Kineosporia succinea: one gene and its partner. The protein of the gene in region 2 interacts with the protein of the main gene of each other region in a pairwise test. Links are inferred from orthologs where the notes say so. Each region holds a gene or a part of one and is shown on either strand. Other genes may lie near its edges.

Region 1 (9,280 bases), 3.9 Mb from region 2 along the record:
CGTGCTGATCACCGGCGTCGAAGACCCCGACTCACGCGCTCACGGTGCCAACGAGTCGCTGCACCTGGCCGAGTTCGAGAAGGCCTGCCTGGCCGAGGCGCTGCTGCTGGCGGCGCTGGCCGAGCAGAACCGCGACAAGTAAGGACGCGTGAACTCACCGATCACGGTCGGTGGCACGAACGAGGGGGCCGGGTCGCGACAAGCGATCCGGCCCCCTCTCCGTTCAGATCCGTTCGAATCCCGTTCAGATCCCGGGCAGGGCCAGCATCTGGTCGAGCCCGACCCGCGCCCAGTGCGCCACCTCGGGGTCGACGACGATGCGGTTGACGGACCGCCCGGCCGCCAGCGACTCCAGCGTCCAGACCAGGTGCGGCAGGTCGATGCGGTTCATCGTCGAGCAGAAGCAGACCGTGCGGTCGAGGTAGGTGATGTTGAGCTCGGGGTGGGTGCGGGCCAGGCGCCGCACCAGGTTGAGCTCGGTGCCGATCGCCCACGAGCTGCCGGCCGGGGCCGCCTCGATGGTGCGGATGATGTGCTCGGTCGAGCCGACCTGGTCGGCCTGCGACACCACCTCGTGCTTGCACTCCGGGTGCACGAGAACCTGCACACCGGGTACGCGCTCGCGCACCGACGTCACGTTGTCGGCGGAGAACCGGCCGTGCACCGAGCAGTGCCCGCGCCAGAGGATCATCCGCGCGTCCTTCAGCTGCTGGACCGTCAGCCCTCCCATCGGCTTGTGCGGGTCGTAGACCACGCAGTCGTCGAGCGAGAAGCCCATCTGCGAGACCGCGGTGTTGCGGCCCAGGTGCTGGTCGGGCAGGAACAGGATCTTGCCGCGGCCCTCCGGGCGGCGACCGAAGGCCCAGGTCAGCGCCACCCGCGCGTTCGAGGAGGTGCAGACCGTGCCGCCGTGACGGCCGGTGAACGCCTTGATCGCGGCGGAGGAGTTCATGTACGTGACCGGGATGACGTCCTCGGCCACGCCGGCCTCGACCAGCGTGTCCCAGCACTCCTCGACCTGCGCGATCGCGGCCATGTCGGCCATCGAGCAGCCCGCGGCCAGGTCGGGGAGCACGACCTGCTGGTGCGAGGCGGTGAGGATGTCCGCGCTCTCGGCCATGAAGTGCACGCCGCAGAACACGATGTACTCGGCGTCCGGCCGGTTCGCCGCGTCGCGCGCGAGCTTGAACGAGTCGCCCATGACGTCGGCGAAGTCGATCACCTCGTCGCGCTGGTAGTGGTGCCCGAGCACGAAGGCGTTGCTGCCGAGCGCCTGCCGGGCCGCGTGCGCACGGGCCACCAGGTCCGGGTCGGACGGGGAGGGCAGGTCGCCGGGGCACTCGACACCGCGCTCGCTGCCCAGGTCCTGTGCACGACCGAGGAGGAGCAGCGCGGCGGGGGTGGAGGCCGGTTCGGCGAACGAGGGGGCGCCCAGAGGGAGTGACGCCGGTGCGAGCGAGTCGACCGGTCCATCGGTCCTCGTAGTCATTCGAACATCATCCCATGACATGATTTTCGCGTGCGTGTGGTCATCGCCCCGGACAGCTTCTCCGGCACCCTCACGGCCCCCGCGGCCGCGCAGGCTCTCGCGGCGGGCTGGCAACGCCATGCACCCGCCGATGACCTGGACCTTTGTCCACTCTCCGACGGCGGGCAGGGCTTCGTCGACGCGATTTCCGCGGCCAACGACGGACGCCTGGTGCCGGTCGAGGTGACCGGTCCGTACGGTTCCCCGCTGCTCGCCGTGCTTTTCGTCACAGAAGGTGAAGGCGGACAACTCACCGCATATCTGGAGTCGGCCCAGGCCTGCGCACCGCAGCCGGGGCAGGATCCGACCACGGCCACGAGTACCGGTCTGGGTGAACTGATCGCCGCCGCGCTCGAGACCGGTGCGACGAGGATCGTGGTCGGCGTCGGGGGAGTGGGCACCAACGACGGCGGCGCCGGGATGCTCGCCGGTCTGGCCGCCGCGCTGGACATCCCCGGGAAGCTGCCCCGCCACCCCGGTGAGATGCGGGGCATCGCCGCCGCCGACGTCCCCCAGTACAACGACCTGCGCGAACGCCTGAAGGACGTGGAGCTGGTGGCCGCCACCGACTCCGACGTGGTGCTGCTCGGTTTCAAGGGCGTCAGCGCCCTGCACGCGGCCGCGAAGGGGGCGACCCCGCAGCAGGCGCAGGACCTCGACCTGGCCATGGCCGACTTCGCCCGGGCCGCCGTCGACGCCACCGGCCAGCCGCAGAAGCTGGTCGCCCTGGCCGGTTCCGGCGCCGGCGGGGGCATCGGGTTCGGCCTGCTGCTGCTCGGTGCGACCCGGGAGATCGGTGCGTCGCTGGTCACCGACGTGGTCCGGCTGCCCGAGCGGCTCAGGGCGGCGGACGTGGTGGTCACCGGCGAGGGCAACCTGGACTGGGACTCGCTACGGGGCACGGTCATCACGGCCGTGGCCCACGTCGCCCAGAACCTGGCCGTGCCCACGGTCGCCGTGGCCGGGCAGGTGCAGGTGGGACGTCGCGAGCTGCTGTCGGTCGGCGTCGAGTCGGCCTACCCGGTCGCCCGCACGCCGCAGGAGGTGCAGGCCTCGCTGGCCGACCCGGCCGGGCGCCTGGCCGACCGCGCGGAGCGGGTGGCCCGCACCTGGTCGCCCCGGAGGTGACGTATTCTCGGGAGATCGGGAATTACCGGGGCGGTGTCGTCGCTGAACGCATCTGCAGACGTGGCGCTCACGCCGACAACGGCATGGGCGCATCCGGATGAACCGGCCGACCTGACCGTTCAACGAGCAGGAGAACTACCCATGACCGTCAACGAGACCGAGCAGAGCACCGACACCAAGACCCACGGTGTGCTGCTCACCGACGTTGCCGCCGGCAAGGTGAAGAGCCTGCTGGAGCAGGAGGGCCGCGACGACCTGCGCCTGCGCATCGCCGTCCAGCCCGGCGGCTGCTCCGGTCTGGTCTACCAGCTCTACTTCGACGAGCGTTCGCTCGACGGTGACCTGGTGCGCGACTTCGACGGCGTGCAGGTCGTCGTCGACCGCATGAGCTCCCCGTACCTCGAGGGCGCGAGCATCGACTTCGCCGACACGATCGAGAAGCAGGGTTTCACCATCGACAACCCGAACGCCGGCAGCAGCTGCGCCTGCGGTGACAGCTTCAGCTGATCCGCACCTGATCCCCCACGAGACCGGTCGTCCGCACTGCGGGCGGCCGGTCCCGTGTTTTGACCGCATCCACCCGGGTAGGGTGACTGGTCGTGCGTATCGCGGTTACCGGGTCCATTGCGACCGACCACCTGATGACCTTCGACGGCCGGTTCGCCGACAGCCTCCTGAAGGAGCAGCTGGAGAAGGTGTCCCTGTCGTTCCTCGTGGGCGACCTGCAGATCCGGCGCGGAGGCGTCGGCTGCAACATCGCCTTCGGGCTCGGCAATCTCGGCCTGCGCCCGCTGCTGGTCGGGTCCGCCGGTGAGGACTTCGCCGACTACCGCTCGTGGCTCGAGCGTCACCACGTCGACTGCTCGGGGGTGCGGATCTCGCAGACCCAGCACACCGCCCGGTTCGTCTGCACCACCGACGCCGAGCAGGCCCAGATCGCCTCGTTCTACCCGGGGGCGATGTCCGAGGCCAACCAGATCGAGCTCGCCCCGCTGGGCGCGCAGAGCCCCATCGACCTGGTCGTGATCAGCCCGAACGACCCGGAGGCGATGCTGCGCCACACCGAGGAGTGCCGCAGCCGGGGCATCCCGTTCGCGGCCGACCCCTCGCAGCAGCTGGCCTGGGCCGACGGCCCGCTCATCCGCCAGTACGTCGACGGGGCCACCTACCTCTTCAGCAACGACTACGAGGCCGGCCTGATCGAGTCCAAGACCGGGTGGAGCGCGGCCGAGATCCTCGCCAAGGTCGGCATGCGCGTCACGACCCACGGTGAGAAGGGCGTCTTCATCGAGGTCGAGGGCGCCGAGACGGTGCACGTGCCGATCGTCCCGGCGACCAAGCTCGCCGACCCGACCGGCATCGGCGACGCGTTCCGTTCCGGTTTCCTGGCCGGCATCGCCTGGGGCCTGACCCCCGAGCGCAGCGCCCAGGTCGGGGCCACCCTCGCCACCCTGGTGCTCGAGACCGTCGGCCCGCAGGAGTACAACCTGTCCCGCGCCGCCTTCCTCGAGCGTTTCACCGGCGTCTACGGTGCGAGCGCGGCGGCCGAGATCGAACCGCACCTGGTCACGTTCCGGCCGTAGCCCGATGAGCGCCCAGCCCGTGGAACCCGTCGAACCGGTGGCCAGCCGGTACGCCTTCGACCTGTCGGTGGCCGTGCCCGGGGAGGACCTGATCGGGGTCGGTGCCGACCTGGAGCCGGGCACGCTGCTGTCCGGCTACCGGTCGGCGGTGTTCCCGATGGGCCTGGGCCGGCACGGCCGCGGGCCGATCGGCTGGTGGTCGCCCGACCCGCGGGGCGTGCTGCCGCTGTCCGGGCTCAAGGTCAGCCGCTCGCTGCGCAAGGCCGTGAACACCTTCGAGATCCGGGTGGACTCGGCGTTCGAGGAGGTCGTGGCCGGCTGCGCCGACGTGCGCCGGCCCGGCCGCTGGATCACGCCGCGCATCGCCGAGGCCTACCGCCGTCTGCACGACCTGGGCTGGGCCCACTCGGTGGAGTGCTGGCGCGACGGCCGGCTCGCGGGAGGCCTGTACGGCGTGGCGATCGGCGGGCTCTTCGCGGGGGAGTCGATGTTCCACCGCGAGACCGACGCCTCGAAGGTCGCCCTGGTCGGCCTGGTGCGCCTGCTCACCCAGGACGGCGGGGACGACGCCGACCGGCGGCTGCTCGACGTGCAGTGGCGCACCGACCACCTCGGCAGTCTGGGCGTGGTCGAGATCCCGCGCGAGGACTACCGCGCCCGGCTGGAACAGGCGCTCCTCCTGCCGCGACCCGCCGTGTTCGACACCCTGCCCTGAGCAGGATCTCAGACCCGCACCGAGCTCCTCAGGAACGCGCCGGTCTCGTCCGCCGTCCACTCCTGGTCCACCAGCTCCGCCGACCGCATCCGGCACCAGGCGGCGATGTCCGGCTCGGCCGCCGCGTCGGTGCTCAGCACCACGACCACCGTGCCCGGGGCCGCGACCCGAGCGGCCCCGGCCAGCCGGATCACCGGCAGAGGGCACCGCAGACCGCGTGCGTCCACCACCACGTCCACCATCGCGAAACCCCTCACAGGCCGTCGGCGCCGAGCATCGCCCGCACGCGCGCGACCGCGCCGGGGAGAACGGCGCAGAACCCTTCCACGGCCTGGCGGGTCACGTCCACCGGCAGCCCGACCCGGACGTTCCCGTGCGTCAGCACCCCCATCGCCGCCAGCACGTGACTGGGCTCCAGCGTCGAGGCGGTGCAGGCCGATCCCGACCCGACCGCGTACCCGTGCCGGTCCAGGTCGTCGACGATCGCCTCCCCGTCCACGTACAGGCAGGAGAAGGTGACCAGGTGCGGCAGCCTCCCGTCGGGATCGCCCACCACCTGGGTGTCGGGAATCGTGGCGGCCACCGCCCGGATCCGCCCCGTCAGCTCCCGTCGCCACGAGTCCGTCTCCGCGCGAGCGGCCGACAGCGAGCGCAGCACCACCGCCGCCGCGAGCGCCGAGGGCACCGACACCGTGCCCGGCACCTTCTCGGTTCCGTCGTCGGCGGGGGAGGGGGACACCCAGCGGGTGTTCGCCCGGATCCCCAGCACACCCAGCCCGGCCGGGGCACCCCACGCCCGGGGGTCGGCCGTCAGCAGGTCCCAGCCCGCCGGCACCGGAGCGTGCCCGGCGCTCGCGGCCGCGTCGACGAGGAGTGGCACGGACGACGCGCGGGTCGCCTCCGAGACCCCGGTCACCGGCTGGAGCGTGCCCACCTCACCGTTGGCGCTCTGCAGGCAGGCGAGGGCGACGCCCTCGGTGCCCACCGCATCCGCGAACGCCTCCTGGTCGACACGCCCGGCCTCCGAGACTTCGATGAGAAATGGATCACCCCCGAACCGGGCGGCGTGCAGCACGGACGAGTGCTCCACGGCCGAGGCGACCACCCGCGTCCCCACCCGCCGGCGGGCCCGCAACGTGCCCAGCACCGCCGCGTGCACGGCCTCGGTGTGGGAGCCGGTGAAGACGATCTCCTCGGTGCGGGCGCCCAGGTCGGCGGCGATCGACTCCCGGGCCCCCTCGAGCAGCAGCCGTGCGGCGCGCCCCTCCCGGTGCAGGCGGCGGGGGTCGGCCCAGCCCTCGTCCACGGCCGCCCGCCAGGCCTGCAGCCCCGACGGGTGAACGGGGGCCACCGACGAGGCGTCCAGGTACGCACGATGCGTCCCTGCTCCGGACGGGTGAGGATGTGCGGGTGCCCCATCGGGTCCCGCAGGTGGGCCGGAAGTCATCCCGGCAGTGTCTCTCGTCTCTGGTGCGCCACGCCGATAACCAAGCCGGACCCATCGCAGGTGCCGTCACAGGCACCCGCTACCCTGCTCACGAACGAGAAATCGGGAGCATGAAACATTCAGTAAAAGCACTCGGTGTGGAGGCTGTGACCCCGCACCGGGACGAGACCGTGGGAAGGCCGCCGTTGCGTTCGCACGAGGGGTTGGCGCGTCGGCGCGCCCGTGCAGTTGCCGTGGGTTTGGCCGGCACTGCCCTACTGACTTTGTCCGGCTGCACCGACCAGGTGCAGCGTGGCTGGATGCCCAGCACGAAGGACACGACGAATCAGACCGGCAAGATCATGGACCTGTGGGTCGGGTCCTGGATCGCCGCCCTGATCGTGGGTGTCATCGTCTGGGGTCTGACGATCTGGTGCATGATCGTCTACCGGCGCCGTAAGGGCGAGACCGGTTTTCCGGCCCAGATCCGCTACCACCTGCCGCTCGAGGTGATGTACACCGTCGTCCCCGTGATGATGGTGGCCGTCCTCTTCGGGCACACGGCCAACATCCAGTCCGAGCTGCTGTCCACCAAGACCAAGCCCGACGTCACCATCGGCGTCGTCGGCAAGCAGTGGTCGTGGGACTTCAACTACAAGGACTCCGACGTCTACGAGACCGGCGTCATGGGTCAGCTCGACGGCCAGGAGGGCGCGGAGGCCGAGCTTCCGACGCTGTACCTGCCCGTCAACAAGCTGGTCCAGTTCGATCTGACCGCTCGTGACGTCATCCACTCGTTCTGGGTGCCCGCGTTCCTCATGAAGATGGACACGGTGCCCGGCATCGAGAACAACTTCCAGGTGCGGCCGCAGCGCGAGGGCACGTTCAAGGGCAAGTGCGCCGAGCTGTGCGGTGAGTACCACTCCGAGATGCTGTTCAACGTCAAGGTCGTGAGCCAGGCCGAGTACGACCAGCACATGGCCGACCTCGAGGCGAAGGGCAACACCGGCCAGCTCGGTGAAGACCTGAACCGCAGCGAGATGGCGCCCTCGGACTCGAACGCCGAAGAAGCCGGCAACAGCAACGCGCAGGGCGCTTCGAAGACGACCGCAGGGGTGAAGTAATGACAGCAGCCTTCGAGGCGTCGGACGCGGGCTACATCGCCCGTCCGGTGCCGCTGAAAAAGGGGCTCAACGCCGTCAAGTGGCTGACGAGCACCGACCACAAGGTGATCGGCAACCTCTACCTCGTCACCTCGTTCATCTTCTTCCTGCTGGGCGGCCTGATGGCCGTGCTGATCCGCCTCGAGCTCTGGGAGCCCGGGATGCAGATCGCCAGCAGCAAGGAGCAGTACAACCAGCTGTTCACCATGCACGGCACGGTGATGCTGCTGATGTTCGCGACGCCGCTGTTCGCCGGTTTCGCCAACGCGATCATGCCGCTGCAGATCGGCGCGCCCGACGTGGCGTTCCCGCGGCTGAACATGCTGTCGTACTGGCTGTACCTGTTCGGCAGCCTGATCGCGGTGGCCGGCTTCCTCACCCCGCAGGGTGCGGCCTCGTTCGGCTGGTTCGCCTACGCGCCGCTGTCGAACGCGGTCTACTCGCCCGGTCTGGGCGGTGACCTCTGGGTCTTCGGCCTGGCGATGAGCGGTCTGGGCACCATCCTCGGTGCGGTCAACTTCATCACCACGATCATCTGCATGCGCGCACCCGGCATGACGATGTTCCGGATGGGCCTGTTCACCTGGAACATCCTGATCACCTCGATCCTGGTGATCATGGCCTTCCCGCCGCTGGCCGCCGCGCTGCTGGCGCTGGGTGCCGACCGGCGCTTCGGGGCGCAGGTGTTCGAGCCCGAGAACGGTGGCGCCATCCTCTGGCAGCACCTGTTCTGGTTCTTCGGCCACCCCGAGGTCTACATCATCGCGCTGCCGTTCTTCGGCATCGTGAGCGAGGTCCTGCCGGTCTTCAGCCGCAAGCCGATCTTCGGTTACAAGACGCTGGTCTTCGCGACCATCACCATCGCCGCGCTGTCGGTGTCGGTGTGGGCCCACCACATGTACGTCACGGGTCAGGTCGCGCTGCCGTTCTTCGCCTTCATGACGATGCTGATCGCGGTCCCGACCGGCGTGAAGTTCTTCAACTGGGTCGGCACCCTCTGGGGCGGGTCGATCACCTTCGAGACGCCGATGGTCTTCTCCATCGGCTTCCTGGTGACCTTCCTCTTCGGTGGCCTCACCGGCGTCATCCTGAGCTCCCCGCCGCTGGACTTCCAGCTGTCCGACTCCTACTTCGTGGTGGCGCACTTCCACTACGTGGTGTTCGGCACCGTGGTGTTCGCGATGTACGCGGGCTTCTACTACTGGTGGCCCAAGCTCACCGGCAAGATGCTCGACGACCGTCTCGGCCAGGTGCACTTCTGGATGACGTTCATCGGCTTCCACAGCACCTTCCTCATCCAGCACTGGCTGGGTGTCGAGGGCATGCCCCGCCGGTACGCCGACTACCTCCCGGAAGACGGCTTCCAGCTGTACAACCAGATCTCCACGGTCGGTTCGGTCATCCTGGCCCTGTCGGTGGTCCCGTTCGCGTGGAACATCTACAAGACGGCCAAGCACGCCCCCGACATCACGGTCGACGACCCCTGGGGTTACGCCGGCACGCTGGAGTGGGCCACGTCCTGCCCGCCGCCGCGGCACAACTTCAACTCGCTGCCGCGTATCCGGTCCGAGCGCCCCGCGTTCGACCTGCACCACCCCGAGATCGCGGCTGCCGACCACCCCACGCCGAACAAGGGCCTGCTCACGCAGATCTACGGCGAGGGTGACGTGCACGAGCGGGGTCCGGGCCTGAACGGCGACGACGAGCCGGGCAACAACGCCGGCAACCAGGGGGTGC
Region 2 (9,595 bases):
GGAAGGCGCATGATCACGAGCGAATCGACGGGGGACGCACCGGCCGGCGACCGTCTCGGGTCACCGGACGGCGGCGCACCCCGGAACCGGCTACTCCTGAGCCCGCTCGCTCAGGATCCGGGAGGCCTCCCGGGCCACCCCGAGCGCCGAACGGGCCTGCTGGGGCGACGATCCGGCGAGCCCGCAGGCCGGGGTGACCACCACGTCCGCAAGCCCCGGGACCGCGAGACCCAGCCGCCGCCAGGGATTCGCGATCGAGTCGGCCACCACCTGGGGCTTCACGCCGGAGGCGGTCGGCACCGCGCCCGCCCAGAGCGCCGTGCCGTTCTCGGTGGCCTCGGCCATCTGCTCCCAGCGCTGCTGCCCGAGCTGCGACACGTCGAGCGACAACGCCGACGCACCGGTGCGGACCAGCAGCTCCACGGGCGGTTTCGAGGCGCAGCAGTGGATCACGGTGCGCACCGCCCCGGCCCCGGTCGCCGCGTCGAGCACCGCACGCAGCCCCTCGACGAGCAGCGGCTCCTCGATCGCCCGCAGCCGCCCGAACCCGCTCGCCGTCGGCAGCGAGCCGTCGAGCACCGCCTGGATCCCGGGCTCGTCCAGCTGCAGCACCAGCCGGGCCCCCGGCACCAGACGGCTCACCTCGGCCAGGTGCTGCGAGACCCCTTCGGCGAGCGAGGCCACCAGGTCCCGGCAGGCTCCGGGATCGACCACCGCACGTTCCAGACGCGGCAGCCACAGACTCGACGCCAGCGTCCACGGGCCGGTGACCTGCACCTTCAGCAGCCCCTGGTAGCCGTCGGCGACCTCCGCGAGCACGTCCAGGTCCTGCCGCAGCCACGACCGGGTGCGGTGGTGGTCGCGGCCCGGGTGGTCGACCAGGCGCCACCCGGACGGCTGAAGATCCACCGGCATGTCCACGAGCAGCCCCGCCGCGCGCCCGACCATGTCGGCACCCGGCCCGCGCGCGGGCAGCTCGGGCAGGTACGGCAACGCGGGCGGATCGCCCAGCTCGCCGAACGTGACCCGCATGGTGTCCAGCACGTCGGTGCCCGGCCACGACCCGACGCCGGTGGCCGCCCCGGGGCCGATCGTCACCTCGTCGGGGGTGGTGGTGGGCAGGTCGTGCGGAGGCAGGTTGCTCGAGGAGGGCACCCGCCGAGCCTACGGCGCCCACGCGACGGGCCGGGTGCCGGACGACTTCGCCGATTCTGTCGGGGGCGGGCAGTACGGTGATCGCGAGATCACGCTCCGTCGGGTCGCACGTGGTGACACCGGAGCGGGAACCACACGGGGGCGTCCGGGCCAGGGCGCCGGATCATCGTTGATTCAGGAGGCTCAGATGGCAGTCCGAACCGAGAAGTGGCGCGCGGGCACCCCCTGCTGGGCCGAGCTCGCGGCCGACGACGTCGAGGTGGCCAAGGCGTTCTACGGCCCGTTGCTGGGCTGGTCGTTCGAGCGGTCGGTGTCCGAGCACCGGCTCGTCGTGGCCACGGTCGAGGGCGCCGAGGCGGCGGGCATCACCGAGGTCCACGAAGACACGCCGACCGGCTGGCTGGTGCACTTCGCCACCGACAACCTGCAGGCCACCGCCGATTCCGTGGTGGCGCACGACGGGCAGGTCCTGCTGCCGCCGCAGGCGGCCGGCACCCGGGGCCGCCGGGCCGTGGCCTGCGACCCGACCGGTGCGCCGTTCGGGCTCTGGCAGGCGGGCGACGCCGTGGGCGGCGAGCACACCCGCGCGCCCGGGTCGTTCGTGTGGGACGACCTTCGCACGCCGAACCCGTCCGTGGCCCGCGAGTTCTATTCGCAGGTCTTCGGTTTCGCGAACGCCCCGCTGCCCGCCGAGATGGGTGGGGGCGACGACTACCAGACCTACTCCTTCCCCGACCAGTCCTGGCCGCTGGGCGGAATGGGCCCGATGATGGGCGACCTCGAGTCCGCGCCCTACTGGCTCGTGTACTTCCAGGTGCGCAGCATCGTCGCCGCCCTGGAGTTCGCCGAGAGCACCGGCGCCCACATCGACCAGCGCGACTTCGAGACCCAGTTCGGCCGGATGGCCGCGCTGCGCGACCCGTTCGGCAACCGGTTCTGGCTGATGGAGCCGTCCGCCAACTGAATCCGGCGGTCTGCCGAGGCACCCGGCCGCTCGCGGGCCGGGTCCTCTCAGCCCTCCGCGGCCCCGCCCGGCCGGCCCCCGACCCGGGACTCGGCCTTTCGCGGCAACCGGGCCCGCACGGCGAAACCGCCGCTCTCCGCCCCTGCGGTCAGCTCGCCACCGAAAGCGGCTACCCGGTCGCGCATTCCGTTGATCCCGCGTCCCGAACGGGCCCAGGCCCGGCGGGGCGTGGGGGCGGGAGAACCGGTTCCGGCCGTCACCACCTCCACCGAAAGGTCGTCGTCACCGTGCACCAGCGTCACCGTCGTGGCACGACCGGGGGCGTGCTTCAGGGCGTTCGTCAGCGACTCCTGCACCACCCGCTGCAGTGCCAGGCCGAGGCCCGTGGGCAGCGGGTGCGGCGTGCCCCGCTCGGTGAGGGTGACGTCCTGCCCTGCCGAACGGGCGCGCTCCACCAGGGTTTCCAGTGGCTCGCGAGCCGGGACGCGGTCGGGGTCCGGTGCACTCTCGCCCGGGTCGTGCAGCACGTCGAGCAGCTCGCGCAGGTCGGTCATCGCGGAACGCCCCGTGGCGCTGATGGTCCCGAGCCCGTCCGTGACCTTGTCCGGGTTGCCCGGCAGCAGGAACGGAAGGGCCTCGGCCTGCACCACCATCGCCGTGACGTGATGCGTCACCACGTCGTGCAGTTCGCGGGCGATGCGGGCCCGTTCGGACGCCACCGCCTCCCGCTCCTGGGCCGCTCGCCGGGCCGCCTCCGACCGGGCGCGCGCCCGCACGCCCTCGCCGATCAGCCAGAACAGCACCAGCACGGGCACGAACGTGACGTAATCGATGACCAGCGGCTGCCGGTACGGGGTCCGGTCCATCGCCACGGCCAGCACCAGGTAGCCGATCGCGGCGGCCAGAGCGGTCTCCCAGCGCCGCCGGTCCAGGTGCGCGCCCACACTGTAGAGCGCGATGTACAGCGCCAGCCCGGCCGCGCTGCCCTCGTAGCCCAGCACCTGGTACAGCCCGAAGGCCACCCCGATCACGCCCAGGGCCGGTGCCGGGTGCGTGCGCCGCACCAGCAGCGGAAGGCACTGCGCCAGAACCAGAAGCAGCCACAGCAGGTCGTCCGGCCGGTCCCGGCGCGCCTGGTCGCCGAGCACGGCCGCGAAGGTGTCGCCCGTGGTCAGGGCGAGCGCGGTGAGCACCAGCACGAGCAGCACGTCACGGGACGTGCGCAACCGGTCGAGGCCGCCGGGGAGATACCGCATGGTCCGGCAGCATAGAGGGCGGTTCTGAGCGCGAACCACGGTGCCTGAGGACGCGTCGGTCGCCTTCCGGTCGACTCGGTCGCCTTCCCGGTCGACTCGGTCGCCTTCCGGTCGGCGCGGTGGCCTTCCGGCCGGCGTGAACCTCAGGCGGTGGCGCTGATGGTGGACGAGCCGATCACCTGGGTGCCCCGGTACAGCACCAGGGTCTGCCCGGTGGCGACCCCGCTGATCGGCTCGTCGAGCTCCACGTGCACAGTGGCCGGGAGGGTCTGCAGCGAACCGGCCCCAGAACCCGGCCCCGTGCTCGAGCCGAGCGACACCACGCGCGCCGGCACCTCGCGTCCGTGCGCCCTGACCTGGACCGAAACCGCCGCCCCGGGCTCGGGCACGGGCGCGCACCAGGTGGCCTCCGCCCCCGTGATCGCACGCACCTTCAGCTCCTCGGCCGAACCCACGACCACGGTGTTCGAGACCGGCTCGATCGACAGCACGTAGCGCGGCCTGCCGTCGGCGGCCGGCGTGCCGATCGCCAGGCCACGCCGCTGCCCGACCGTGAAACCGTAGGCGCCGGAGTGCTCACCGAGCTGCTGCCCCTCGGAGTCGACGATCGGGCCGGGCTTCTCCCCCAGCCGCTTGGCCAGGAAACCCTGCGTGTCACCGTCGGAGATGAAGCAGATGTCGTGGCTGTCGGGCTTGCTCGCGACCCGCAGACCGCGCTCGGCGGCCTCGATGCGCACGTCTTCCTTGCGGGTGTCGCCCAGCGGGAACAGCGAACGGGCCAGCCGGTCGGGCGGGAGCACCGCCAGCACGTACGACTGGTCTTTGCCCATGTCGACGGCGCGATGCAGCTCCGGGCCGTGCGGGCCGTCGAGCATCTGCGCGTAGTGCCCGGTGCTGACGGCGTCGAACCCGAGGGCGACGGCCTTGTCGAGCAGCGCGGCGAACTTGATCTTCTGGTTGCAGCGCACGCACGGGTTGGGGGTGCGGCCGATCTTGTACTCGGCCACGAAGTCGTCGATCACGTCTTGCTGGAAGCGCTCGGCCAGGTCCCAGACGTAGAACGGGATGCCGAGGATGTCGGCGACCCGGCGGGCGTCGCCGGCGTCTTCGATCGTGCAGCAGCCCCGGGCCCCGGCGCGCAGGGTCTGCGGGTTGCGGGCCAGCGCCAGGTGCACGCCGACCACCTCGTGACCGGCGTCGACGGCGCGCGCGGCAGCCACGGCGGAATCCACGCCGCCGCTCATCGCAGCCAGTACTCGCATCAGTGCATACCCCTTGTCAGAACCGTCGTCGCCGAGTTCAGAAGCTCAGCCCGGCACCCCGGGCCCGCTCGACCACCGGGCCGATCGCCTCGGCCAGCGCGGCGACGTCACCGGCGGTCGAGGTGTGGCCGAGGCTGAAGCGCAGAGCCCCGCGGGCGGTCGCCTCGGCGACGCCCATGGCGAGCAACACGTGACTGGGCTGAGGTACTCCCGCCTGGCAGGCCGAACCGGTCGAGCACTCCACGCCGCGGGCGTCGAGCAGGTAGAGCAGGGAGTCACCCTCGCAGCCGGGGAAGGTGAAGTGCGCGTTGCCCGGGAGCCGTGCGGTGCCGTCGGCCGCCGCCAGTGCGGGCCCGAGACCGTCTACCTCGGGCGGCACGGCACCGTTCAGCACCGCGTCGGGCACGGCCTTCCAGACGGCGCGGATCAGGTCGTCGCGCAGCTGGGCGACGCGCACACTCTCGGCCGGCTGCGCCTCGACGGCCAGCGTGGTCGCGACCGCGAACGCCCGCAGGGCCGCCACGTCGAGCGTGCCCGAGCGGATGCCGCGTTCCTGCCCGCCGCCGTGCAGACCGGGCACCAGGTCGAGGCCGCGCCGGGCCAGCAGGGCGCCGGTCGAGACCGGGCCGCCGAGCTTGTGGCCGCTGACGCTGAGGCAGTCGGCCCCGCTCGCGGCGAAGTCGAGCGCGAGGTGCCCGACCGCCTGGATCGCGTCGGTGTGCACCGGAATGCCGTGCCGGTGGGCCAGTTCCGCGATCCGCTCGACCGGCTGGATCGTGCCGACCTCGTTGTTCGCCCACATCACGGTGACCAGCGCGACCGACTCGTGCCGCGCGTCCAGAAGCTGTTCGAGGCCGTCGAGATCGACGCGACCCGCGTGATCGACCGGGGCCCAGACCACCTCGGCGCCCTCGTGGGTGACCAGCCACTCGACCGGATCGAGCACCGCGTGGTGCTCGATGGGAGAGGCCACGACCACCCGGCGCCGCTCGTCGGCGGCGCGACGGGCCCAGAACAGGCCCTTGACGGCCAGATTGTCGGCCTCGGTGCCGCCCGCGGTGAAGACCACCTCGCTGGGGCTGGCCCCGAGGGCCACGCCCAGCTGCTCCCGGGCCTCCTCGACGACGCGGCGGGCGCGGCGGCCGGAGGAGTGGAGCGAGGAGGCGTTGCCCGCGAACGTCATCTCCTCGGCCATCGCCGCCACCGCTTCGGGCAGCATCGGCGTGGTCGCCGCGTGGTCGAGGTAAGCAGTCACAGTGTCGAGTGTAGGCATTCCGAGTGCACGAAAGGGCTGGGGCGGTTCAAACCCGTCCGGGCCGTGGAGCCGCGCGCCGGCGCGGTTCCACGGCCCGGGACCGGATCAGCCCTTGCGCTTCGCGACCTCGTCGGTGGCCTGCGGCAGCACCGTGAAGAGGTCACCGACGACGCCGAAGTCGACGAGCTCGAAGATCGGCGCCTCCGGGTCCTTGTTGACGGCGACGATCGTCTTGGACGTCTGCATGCCGGCCCGGTGCTGGATCGCGCCGGAGATGCCGCTGGCCACGTAGAGCGTGGGCGAGACCTGCTTGCCGGTCTGGCCGACCTGCGTGCTGTGCGGGTACCAGCCGGCGTCGACCGCGGCGCGGGAGGCGCCGACGGCACCGCCCAGGGCGTCGGCGAAGCTCTCGACGGCGGAGAAGTCGCCGTTGGTGCCCCGGCCGCCGGAGACCACGACCGCGGCCTCGGTGAGCTCGGGACGACCGCTCTTCTCCTTCGGGCGGCGCTCGGTGATCTTCGCGCCCTTGGCCGCGTCGGACACCGTGACCGGCACGGTGACGACGTTCGGCGTCACGCCCGCGACGGCCACCGGCTCGGCCGAGTTCGGCTTCACGGTGATGATGGGCGTGCCCCGGGTGACCGAGGCGGTGACGGTGAAGGCGGCGGCGAAGACCGACTGCGTGGTGACCGGGCCCTCCTGCACGTCGACGGCGTCGGTGATCAGGCCGGACTCGAGCTTGACGGCGAGACGGCCCGCGATCTCCTTGTTCTCGCCCGAGCTGGCGAGGAGCACCGCGGCCGGGTCGCCGGCCTGGGCTGCCTGCTGGACGACCGCGGCCAGGGCCTCGGCCTTGGGCGCGACCAGGTACTCGTCGAGGCCCTCGGCCTCGACGACGTACACGGTGGCGGCGCCGTACTCGGCCAGGGAGGCGGCGGCCGCGTCGTAGCCCTGGCCGATGAACACGGCGGCGGGCTCGCCCAGCCGGGCGGCGATGGTGAGCAGTTCGCTGGTGGTCTTACGGACGGCGCCGTCGACGTGGTCGACCAGCACGAGTACCTGGGACATGGACGTCCTTTGCGTTCTAGGGGGGTTTAGGGGAGTCAGACCAGCTTGGCGGCGGCGAGGAACTCGACCAGCTTGGTGCCGCCGTCGCCCTCGTCCTTCACGACCTGGCCGGCGGTGCGGGCGGGGCGCTCGGTCACCGCGGAGACCGCGGTCCAGGCGGCGGACAGGCCCACCTCGTCGGCGGACAGGCCCAGGTCTTCCAGGGTCCAGGTCTGCAGCGGCTTCTTCTTGGCGGCCATGATCCCCTTGAACGAGGGGTAGCGCGGCTCGTTGATCTGGTCGGTGACGCTGACGACAGCGGGAAGGCTCGCCTCGATGATCTCGGTGCTGGCGTCGTTGTCGCGGCGGATCGTGGCCTTGCCGTCGGCCACCGTGAGCTCGCTGGCCAGCGTGATCTGGGGCAGGCCGAGGCGCTCGGCGAGCATCGCGGGCACGACGCCCATCGCGGCGTCGGTCGAGGCCATGCCGGTGAGCACCAGGTCGTACTCGAGCTTGGCGAGCGCGGCGGCCAGGATCTTGGAGGTGGCCAGGGCGTCGGAGCCGTGGATCGCGTCGTCCTCGACGTGGACGGCCTCGTGGGCGCCCATCTGCAGCGCCTTGCGGGCGGCGTCGGTCGCGTCCTCGGGGCCGACCGTGAGCACGGTGACCTTGCCGTCGGTGGCCTCGGCGAGCTTCAGGGCCTCCTCGACCGGGTACTCGTCGAGCTCGGAGAGCAGGCCGTCGACGTTTTCACGGTCCGTGGTGTTGTCGTCGGCCGAGAATGCCCGGTCCGCCTGGGCGTCCGGTACGTACTTCACACACACCACGATGTTCATGAGCGCCTCTCGACTTCTTACGCGTTGGTGGGACGACCGCTTGTCTGGCGTCAGTTTCTCACCCGTCACGGGCACGGCCATCCGCGGCAGTTCTGATCCAACACGCTAACCGTCGAGAGAGATCGCTCTCATCGCCCCCCTGTGAATTAACTCACCCGGATGTGTCTTTATTGAAGGACCTCCGGCGGGTTCGGAGGACCTCAGGCGGGCAGCGCCAGGCCGAGACTGACACCCATCCCGGGCGTCGGCCGCTCCTCGCTCACATCGGGGACGGGCAGCGTGGTGGGCGGGCTCGAGGGCACCGGCAGCGTGATCTCGCGGGCGACCAGGTCGAGGAAGGTCAGGCTGGTGATGCGGCAGATCATCAGCCGGGCGTCGAGGCCGGCGACCGGGGCGGGCAGCAGCTCGTGCAGGTGGTGCTGCAGGTAGAACTGCCGGGCCGGGCCGATCCAGCCACCCGAGCCGTAGCAGCGGCAGGTCAGGTCGTAGGCGGCGATGGCCTCGGCCTCGCGGGCGCGGCGCTCCTGGCGGCGCAGGGAGCGGCGGGTGTGAACCCTCACCCGCTGGCGGAACATGTCCAGGCCGCCCACGCCGACGCCGGTCGCGGCGGCCTTCCAGTCCGCGCGGAACGACGGCGGCAGCGACGCGTCACCCATCCCCTCAGCGGCCAGGGCCTTCGCCGGACCGCCGAAACCGCAGCGCTGGAGCACGTGCACGGTCAGCGCGGCCGGGTCCTCGTCGGGCAGCGCGATCCGCTGGGCCTGACCGGTCAGGCCGAGGGCCTGGCCGTAGTCCTCCTGCCGGGCCAGGTCGGCCGCGGCGATGGTGAGCATGCGCAGGTCGCGGCAGCCCCCGGCGCGGGCGGAGCGGGCCAGCGGCGCGGCCGTGACCAGGTCGCCGACCGACACCGCGGCCAGCGCGACGATCCAGTCGAGCCCGGCCGACGGCTGCACCTTGGACGCGGCCTCCTGCACCGCCGTCAGGTCGCCGGTGCCGGCGAGCAGCTCCGAGACCCGTCCGAGCAGGTCGAGCCAGGGACTGGCCGGGGCCAGGCGGGACTTGCTGATCACCGTGACGTTGCGCCGGGTCCGCTCCGACGTCCCCTCGACCAGCTCGTCGAGCAGCTCCTGCGACCGCGCGTGCAGACCCGCGAGCACAGCCAGCTCGGCCTGGCGCACGACATCGACGCGTTCCTGGGCCGGGTGCACGTCGAGCGCCTCGGTGTACAGACCCGCCGCCGACAGGGCGTCGCTCCACTGCCGCAGCACCTCCGGCGGGGGGCCGTCGGCGCGCAGCACGCTGGGCGGGATCTGGCCCGGGCGTACCGGCATGACCAGACTCCGTGTCGGCTGGGCCGTCTCGGGGGTCGGCTGGTCGTCGGGTACTTCCACGGGGCGCTGGCTCACGCTGTCCGCATCGGCACGATCTGCCGCCGCGTTGAGTGTGAGCCAGCTCCCGGTCGGCTACTTCCGGCCGGTCAGCCCCACGGTGGGGAACGCGGCCGCAGGCAGGAACTGCGACAGCTTCCGGTCCAGCTGGGCCAGCCGCTCGCGGGAGCGGATCACCGCCGCCCCCGGCTCCGCACCCGGGTACGGCAGCACCGTGGCGAGCAGCTCCTCGGGCTTGACCATCACGTCCTTGGCCCCGGCCTCGGCCGCGACGGCGCGCAGCCGGTCGGGCACGGCCGGCCCGGCGTCGGGGGCGCCCGTCAGGGTGCGCAGCCGTTCGGGCAGCCGGGTGCGGGCCTGCCCCGCCCGCGACATCCCGACCCGCCCGACGCTGCCCTGAGCCCGCGCGAACCCGGGCGACGCCCAGTCCCG

Evidence for each region.
Region 1: the proteins of J2S57_RS02875 (region 2) and J2S57_RS19900 interact in binary tests that used the Escherichia coli proteins (3 or more experiments, as listed by UniProt). The link is inferred for Kineosporia succinea from one-to-one orthologs.

Annotation. Positions count from the first base shown.
Region 1 is NZ_JAUSQZ010000001.1:4,568,265-4,577,544, forward strand. Bases 3,580-6,259 are described here. They hold J2S57_RS19900 (sulfurtransferase TusA family protein), read right to left. Parts: upstream 5,197-6,259; coding sequence 4,963-5,196; downstream 3,580-4,962. Other genes in these bases: J2S57_RS19890 (carbohydrate kinase family protein), read left to right, coding at 3,580-4,239; aat (leucyl/phenylalanyl-tRNA--protein transferase), read left to right, coding at 4,244-4,954; J2S57_RS19905 (cysteine desulfurase family protein), read right to left, coding at 5,208-6,259. Also shown: J2S57_RS19870 (dipeptidase), read left to right, coding at 1-142; quinolinate synthase NadA, read right to left, coding at 245-1,489; J2S57_RS19880 (glycerate kinase), read left to right, coding at 1,520-2,656; iron-sulfur cluster insertion protein ErpA, read left to right, coding at 2,798-3,163; more of J2S57_RS19890, read left to right, coding at 3,256-3,579; more of J2S57_RS19905, read right to left, coding at 6,260-6,305; ctaC (aa3-type cytochrome oxidase subunit II), read left to right, coding at 6,587-7,504; ctaD (aa3-type cytochrome oxidase subunit I), read left to right, coding at 7,504-9,280. UniProt on the Escherichia coli protein: Sulfur carrier protein involved in sulfur trafficking in the cell. Part of a sulfur-relay system required for 2-thiolation during synthesis of 2-thiouridine of the modified wobble base 5-methylaminomethyl-2-thiouridine (mnm(5)s(2)U) in tRNA.
Region 2 is NZ_JAUSQZ010000001.1:637,325-646,919, forward strand. Bases 3,784-6,778 are described here. They hold J2S57_RS02875 (cysteine desulfurase family protein), read right to left. Parts: upstream 5,893-6,778; coding sequence 4,675-5,892; downstream 3,784-4,674. Other genes in these bases: mnmA (tRNA 2-thiouridine(34) synthase MnmA), read right to left, coding at 3,784-4,637; J2S57_RS02880 (electron transfer flavoprotein subunit alpha/FixB family protein), read right to left, coding at 5,998-6,778. In the rest of the region: J2S57_RS02855 (methionine synthase), read right to left, coding at 91-1,155; J2S57_RS02860 (VOC family protein), read left to right, coding at 1,343-2,119; J2S57_RS02865 (sensor histidine kinase), read right to left, coding at 2,167-3,375; more of mnmA, read right to left, coding at 3,519-3,783; more of J2S57_RS02880, read right to left, coding at 6,779-6,960; J2S57_RS02885 (electron transfer flavoprotein subunit beta/FixA family protein), read right to left, coding at 6,996-7,775; J2S57_RS02890 (hypothetical protein), read right to left, coding at 7,976-9,106; J2S57_RS02895 (class I SAM-dependent methyltransferase), read right to left, coding at 9,239-9,595. UniProt on the Escherichia coli protein: Master enzyme that delivers sulfur to a number of partners involved in Fe-S cluster assembly, tRNA modification or cofactor biosynthesis. Catalyzes the removal of elemental sulfur from cysteine to produce alanine.